2 linked regions of the Nisaea sediminum genome follow. The protein of the gene in region 1 binds, or shares a complex with, the protein of each later gene. Links are inferred from orthologs where the notes say so. Each region holds a gene or a part of one and is shown on either strand. Other genes may lie near its edges.

What was found.
Region 2: the proteins of secG (region 1) and secY are in contact, whole or in part, in a crystal structure (PDB 5AWW), measured with the Thermus thermophilus proteins. The link is inferred for Nisaea sediminum from one-to-one orthologs. Residues at the interface, in WP_223903268.1 of Thermus thermophilus: Tyr5, Ile9, Tyr12, Leu13, Ala16, Leu19, Val20, Val23, Leu24, Gln26, Glu27, Pro28, Gln30, Gly31, Ala32, Asp34, Leu35, Met36, Gly37, Gly38, Ser39, Ala40, Asp41, Leu42, Phe43, Ala45, Arg46, Val48, Tyr53, Thr56; in WP_096411648.1 of Thermus thermophilus: Leu14, Gln16, Arg17, Phe20, Ile34, Pro35, Pro37, Ile72, Arg108, Arg109, Asn112, Gln113, Arg116, Ile117, Ile120, Pro145, Gly146, Trp147, Phe152, Phe155, Val156, Val159, Thr160, Val162, Ala163, Gly164, Ala166, Leu167, Trp170, Glu173.

The regions. Positions count from the first base shown.
Region 1 is NZ_JACZCQ010000002.1:24,688-27,771, forward strand. What follows is about bases 110-2,875. They hold secG (preprotein translocase subunit SecG), read left to right. Parts: upstream 110-1,216; coding sequence 1,217-1,534; downstream 1,535-2,875. Other genes in these bases: IG122_RS03595 (SurA N-terminal domain-containing protein), read right to left, coding at 110-173; tpiA (triose-phosphate isomerase), read left to right, coding at 349-1,095; IG122_RS03610 (CTP synthase), read left to right, coding at 1,638-2,875. In the rest of the region: more of IG122_RS03595, read right to left, coding at 1-109; more of IG122_RS03610, read left to right, coding at 2,876-3,084. UniProt on the Bacillus subtilis protein: Involved in protein export. Participates in an early event of protein translocation.
Region 2 is NZ_JACZCQ010000013.1:168,528-171,781, reverse strand. Bases 182-3,117 are described here. They hold secY (preprotein translocase subunit SecY), read left to right. Parts: upstream 182-945; coding sequence 946-2,289; downstream 2,290-3,117. Other genes in these bases: rpsM (30S ribosomal protein S13), read left to right, coding at 3,044-3,117; IG122_RS21870 (adenylate kinase), read left to right, coding at 2,286-2,861; rplO (50S ribosomal protein L15), read left to right, coding at 413-916; rpmD (50S ribosomal protein L30), read left to right, coding at 182-355. Also shown: rpsE (30S ribosomal protein S5), read left to right, coding at 1-133; more of rpmD, read left to right, coding at 149-181; more of rpsM, read left to right, coding at 3,118-3,254. UniProt on the Bacillus subtilis protein: The central subunit of the protein translocation channel SecYEG. Consists of two halves formed by TMs 1-5 and 6-10.

The sequences.
Region 1 (3,084 bases):
TCGAGCACCTCGGCGGTCGTGATCTCGACATCGCCAACCTCGATGGCGGCCTTGCCGGTCGGGGAGCCGAGGAAAATATCGCCGATCCCCCAGACCGCGAAGGAGGCGATCAGCAGAACGAACAGTCCCTTGACGAAGATCGAGGTGACGCGGGAGCGGATCATTTGAAGCATGGGGTACGTCGCGGCTTTCTCGGGTTACGGGGCCCCTCACGGGGAGGCGCATAATAGAAGCGGGCCGATCCGTGCTGCAACTCGCAATTCCGAGTGAAATCCAGCCTCCCCACCTTATGATCCAATGTGCTAAGGCCATGCCGCCTTTTCAATCAGCGCCGAGGGAAGAACCGAGATGACACGCCGCGTCCTGATCGCCGGAAACTGGAAGATGAACCTGCTGCGCGCCGAGGGCGAGGCCCTGGCGGCCGCGCTGGCGGAGAATTTTGCCGCGGATGGCGCTGCGGACATGCTGGTTTGCCCTCCGGCGACCTTGATCGCTCCCGTCGCGGCCGTGCTGCACGGAAGCGCGGTCTCGGTCGGCGGACAGGACTGTCACATGAAGCCGAGCGGCGCCCATACCGGCGACGTCGCGGCGGCGATGATCAAGGATCTCGGCGGGTCCTATGTGATCGTCGGGCATTCGGAGCGCCGTGCGGACCATGACGAGAGTGATGCGACCGTAAAGGCGAAAGCGGAAGCGGCGCTCTCCGCCGGCCTGGTTCCGATCGTCTGTGTCGGCGAAACCGAAGCGGAACGCGATGCGGGCAAGGCGGAAGCCGTGGTCGAATCCCAGATTCGCGGCTCTCTTCCGGACGGCGCGACGGAAACCGGGATCGTGATCGCCTACGAGCCGGTCTGGGCCATCGGAACCGGCCGCACGCCGACGATCGATGACATCGCCTCCATGCATGCCCATATGCGCAAGGTCGCGGCATCGATGCTCGGTGGAGCGGATGCCCTCCGGTTGCTCTACGGCGGCTCCGTTAAGCCCGGAAACGCCGTCGAGATCCTTGGGCTTGCCGACGTCGACGGCGCTCTGGTCGGCGGTGCGAGCCTGAAGGCCGAGGATTTCCTCGCCATTGCCACCGCTGCTGGTTGACGGCAGCGGTATCAATTCGCTCTAGCCAAGTCGCGGCGGGGAAGCTACAACCCCGCGAGATTCATTCTACCGTCCTCGGCGCGATTTCTATTTTGCGCCGGACGAGAGCCGGGAAAGACCGATGATCGAAGTCCTGCTTGCCATTCACCTGATGATCGCGCTCGCGCTTGTCATTGTCGTTCTGCTGCAGCGGAGCGAAGGCGGCGGGCTCGGCATCGGCGGCGGAGGCGGCGGCGGAATGGGCGGCTTCATGTCGGCCCGCGGCACGGCCAACCTGCTCACCCGCAGCACCGCGATTCTCGCAGCGGCTTTCTTCGCCACCAGCATTCTGCTCGCGATTCTCGCCGAGACGAACAAGACCGGCTCGATCGCGGACCAGGTTCAGGAGAGTTCCGAACCGGCCGCTCCGACCGGTCCGCAGGCGCCTCTCTCGCAGTAACTCTAAGGTTTTCGGCGTACCTTGCGCCCCGCTCGAAATCGGGCGGGCGAAGGGGTGCGTTTTGATTAGGTCAGCTTCATCAATTCGGATATAACGCAGGTCCATGTCTCGCTTTATTTTCATCACCGGCGGCGTGGTTTCATCTCTCGGTAAAGGCCTCGCTTCTGCGGCCCTTGGCTCGTTGCTTCAGGCGCGTGGCTACAAGGTGCGTCTTCGTAAACTCGATCCCTATCTGAACGTGGATCCGGGCACCATGAGTCCGTATCAGCACGGCGAGGTCTTCGTGACCGATGATGGGGCGGAGACTGATCTCGACCTCGGCCATTACGAGCGTTTCACGGGCGTCTCGGCGACCAAGAACGACAGTGTGACCACCGGTCAGATTTATATGGACGTGATTTCGAGGGAGCGCCGCGGCGACTATCTCGGCGCCACGATCCAGGTCATTCCGCACGTCACCGACGCGATCAAGGAATTCTGCCGCTCGAATCTCGGGGACGAGGATTTCGTGCTCTGCGAGATCGGCGGCACGGTTGGCGACATCGAAAGCCTGCCGTTCCTGGAAGCGATCCGCCAGCTCGGCAACGAACTCGGCCGCGAACGCTCGCTCTTCGTGCACCTGACGCTGGTCCCGTGGATCGCCTCGGCGGGCGAACTCAAGACCAAGCCGACGCAGCATTCGGTCAAGGAACTGCAGAGTGTCGGTATCCAGCCCGACATCCTGCTATGCCGTTCGGAGCACGAGATTCCTGCCGATCAGAAGCGCAAGATCGCGCTCTTCTGCAACATCCGTCCGGAAGCGGTGATCCCGGCGCTCGACGTGGATTCGATCTATCACGTCCCGGTCGCCTACCATAACGAGGGTTTCGACGTCGAAGTTTGCCGCCATTTCGGGCTGCTGGACGAGACGACGCCCGAACCGGATCTCTCGCGCTGGACCGACATCACCCACACGGTGCGCAACCCGGAAGGCACGGTGAAGATCGCCGTGGTCGGCAAGTACACGAGCCTGCTCGACAGCTACAAGTCGCTCGCGGAATCCCTCGCCCATGGCGGTATCGCCAACAAGGTGAAGGTCGAGCTCGACTGGATCGACAGCGAGATCTTCGAGCGCGACGACACCATTCACCGCCTCGAGGACGTGCATGGCATCCTGGTGCCGGGCGGCTTCGGCGAACGCGGTGCGGAAGGCAAGATCAAGGCCGTCACCTTCGCGCGTGAGCACAAGATTCCCTATTTCGGCATCTGTTTCGGCATGCAGATGGCGGTGATCGAGGCGGCGCGCGCTCTTGCCGGGATGGAAGGCGCGGGCTCGACCGAGTTCGGCCCCTGCGACCTGCCCGTCGTCGGTCTCCTGACCGAGTGGGTGCGCGGCAACGAGATGGAAAAGCGCGCGGCGGACGGCGATCTCGGCGGCACCATGCGGCTCGGCGCTTACGATTGCGACCTGGTTGCGAACACCAAGGTGCGTGAGATTTACGGCAAGGACCGGATCAGCGAACGCCACCGGCACCGCTACGAGGTCAATATCAACCACAAGGCGGCGCTGG
Region 2 (3,254 bases), on another replicon or contig:
CAACATGATCAAGGCCACCTTCGAGGCGTTGAAGAACGTCCGGTCCCCGCGCGCGGTTGCGGCCAAGCGCAGCAAGAAGGTCTCCGAGATCTTCGGCCGGTCCGGCGCCGACGCCGAAGCGGCACAGGCCTAAGGACGGAGAAGAGCCATGGCGGCGACGAAGAAGAAGGCTGGCAAGACGGTCACGGTCACCCAGATCGGCAGCCCGATCGGCCGGACCAAGGACCAGGAGCAGACCCTGATCGGTCTCGGTCTGAACAAAATGCATCGCACGCGCACCCTGGAGGACACTCCGTCGGTTCGCGGCATGATCAATAAGGTTCACCATCTGGTGCGCGTCGAAGACGCGTCCTAAGGCGATCAGGCAGTACATCAAGGCGATCCGGCCGTTGCCGGAACGAGGGCAAGAACGATGAAACTCAACGAACTTCGCGACAATCCGGGCGCGCGTCCGTCCGGCAAGCGGGTCGGCCGCGGTGCCGGTTCCGGCCTCGGCAAGACCGCCGGCAAGGGTCAGAAGGGTCAGACCTCGCGCTCCGGCGTTGCCATCAACGGCTTCGAGGGCGGCCAGATGCCGATCCATCGCCGCCTGCCGAAGCGTGGCTTCAAGAACCCGTTCCGCAAGGAATACGCGCCGGTCAATGTCGGCACGATCCAGGCGGCGATCGACGCGGGCAAGCTCGACGGCAAGAAGACCATCGATGCCGCGGCGCTTCAGGCCGCCGGCGTGGTCGGTCGTCTGCGCGACGGCGTGCGCCTGCTTGCAACGGGCGAGCTGAAGGCCAAAGTTAAGGTGGAAGTTGCCGGTGCATCGGCTGCCGCGATCGCGGCGGTCGAGAAGGCCGGTGGTTCCGTTACGGTTGCGGCCGCCGCCGCGAAGCCGGGCAAAGAAGCGGGCGACTCCTCCAGCGAGTAACCTGACATCCACCGATTGGGTTCAGCGACATGGCATCCAGCGCCGAGCAATACGCTTCATCGATCAACTTCGGGGCCTTCGCGAAAGCGACGGAACTCAAGAAACGCATCTGGTTCACACTGGGTGCGTTGATCGTTTACCGCCTCGGGACCTATATCCCGATCCCGGGCATCGACCCGGCGGTGCTGGAGCAGATCTTCTCGCAGAATTCCGGCGGCATCCTCGGCATGTTCGACATGTTCGCGGGCGGTGCGCTGGGCCGCATGACGATCTTTGCGCTGAACATCATGCCGTACATCTCCGCGGCCATCATCATGCAGCTGATGACCGCGGTGTCGCCCAGCCTCGAGACCCTGAAAAAGGAAGGCGAGACCGGGCGCAAGAAGATCAACCAGTACACCCGCTATCTGACGGTGCTGCTGGCGGCCTTCCAGGCCTACGGCATCGCTACCGGGCTCGAGTCCATGGCGGACGGCACGGCTGTCGGCAATCCGGGCTATTTCTTCCGCGCGACTGCGGTGATCACCCTGGTCGGCGGGACCGTCTTCCTGATGTGGCTCGGTGAGCAGATCACCGCGCGCGGCGTCGGCAACGGCATTTCGCTGATCATCTTCGCCGGTATCGTGGCGCAGCTTCCGACAGCGCTTGCTGGCACGCTGGAACTCGGCCGGACCGGCGCGCTTTCCGCTGCTGTTATCGTGCTGATCCTGATCATGGCGGTCGCCGTCATCGCCGGCATCGTGTTCGTTGAGCGCTCGCAGCGCCGGATCACGGTGCAGTATCCGAAGCGCCAGGTCGGCAACCGGATGTTCGGCGGAGAGAACTCGCATCTTCCGCTCAAGATCAACGTCTCGGGCGTCATTCCGCCGATCTTCGCTAGCTCCATTTTGCTGATGCCGGTGACGGTCGCGCAGATGACCACGGCCGGCGGCGGCGGGCCGGAGTGGCTCACGACCTTCACCGCGATGGTGGGCCGCGGACAGCCGCTTTACATGGCGATCTTCGTCAGCCTGATCGTGTTCTTCGCGTTCTTCTATACCGCCATCGTCTTCAATCCGGCGGAGACCGCGGACAACTTGCGGAAATACGGCGGCTTTGTGCCCGGGATCCGTCCCGGCAAGAACACGGCCGATTATCTCGACTACGTTCTGACCAGGCTCACGGTGCTGGGTGCCGGCTATCTCGCCGCGATCTGCATCCTTCCCGAGATCCTGATCAGCCAATATCAGGTGCCCTTCTATTTCGGGGGAACGAGCCTGCTCATCGTCGTGACGGTGACCATGGATACTGTGGGCCAGATCCAGTCGCATCTGCTGGCGCATCAGTATGAGGGCCTGATCAAAAAATCAAAACTGAGGGGGAAACGTCGATGAATCTGATTTTGCTCGGCCCTCCGGGTGCCGGAAAGGGGACCCAGGCGAAGCGCCTGGAGGACAAGTTCAAGATCGTCCAGCTCTCCACCGGTGACATGCTGCGCGCGGCGATCGCGTCTGGCAGCGATGTCGGCCTGAAGGCGAAGAGCATCATCGACGCAGGCGGTCTGGTCTCCGACGACATCATGGTTCAGATGATTTCCGAACGTGTCGACGAGCCGGATTGCAAGAACGGTTTCATTCTCGACGGCTTCCCGCGCACCGTGGCGCAGGCGGAAGCGCTCGACGTCATGCTGGCCGACAAGGGCCTGAAGATCGATCACGTGATCGAACTCAAGGTCGACGAAAGCATCCTGTTTGATCGCATCCGTACCCGGATCGCACAGACACCGGAAGCCGAGCGTCGCAGCGACGACAACGAAGAGACGCTGAAGAAGCGGCTCGATGTGTACAAGGAACAGACCGCTCCGATCACGCCGTATTACGCGGCCAAGGGAGCGCTGAAGACGGTGGACGGCATGGCCTCCATCGAAGAGGTGAGTGCTCAGATCGACGCGATCGCGGCGGCCTGAGTTTGGGATTTGAGGTGCGGGTAAACCGGTTGACTCGGCAATTCGGTTGCGTATAATCCGCGCCCTCGGTTTCGGAGAAACCGTGCGTATTCGCTTGCGCGAATTTTCCGAGTTCGGTGCCTGGGTCAGATGACCCGTAATTTTGTTGGACGCTGACAAGCGTTGTACTGAGGAGTTTGCTCGTGGCGCGCATCGCAGGCGTGAATATCCCGACGCAAAAGCGTGTCGAGATTGCTTTGACATACATTCATGGTATCGGCCGGACCACCTCCACAAAGATCTGTGAGAGCGTCGGTATCCCGCGCGAGCGCCGTGTACATGAACTGACCGAAGACGAAGTCGCGCGCCTGCGCGAGGTCATCGACCGCGATCAGGTGGTCGAGGGTGACCTGC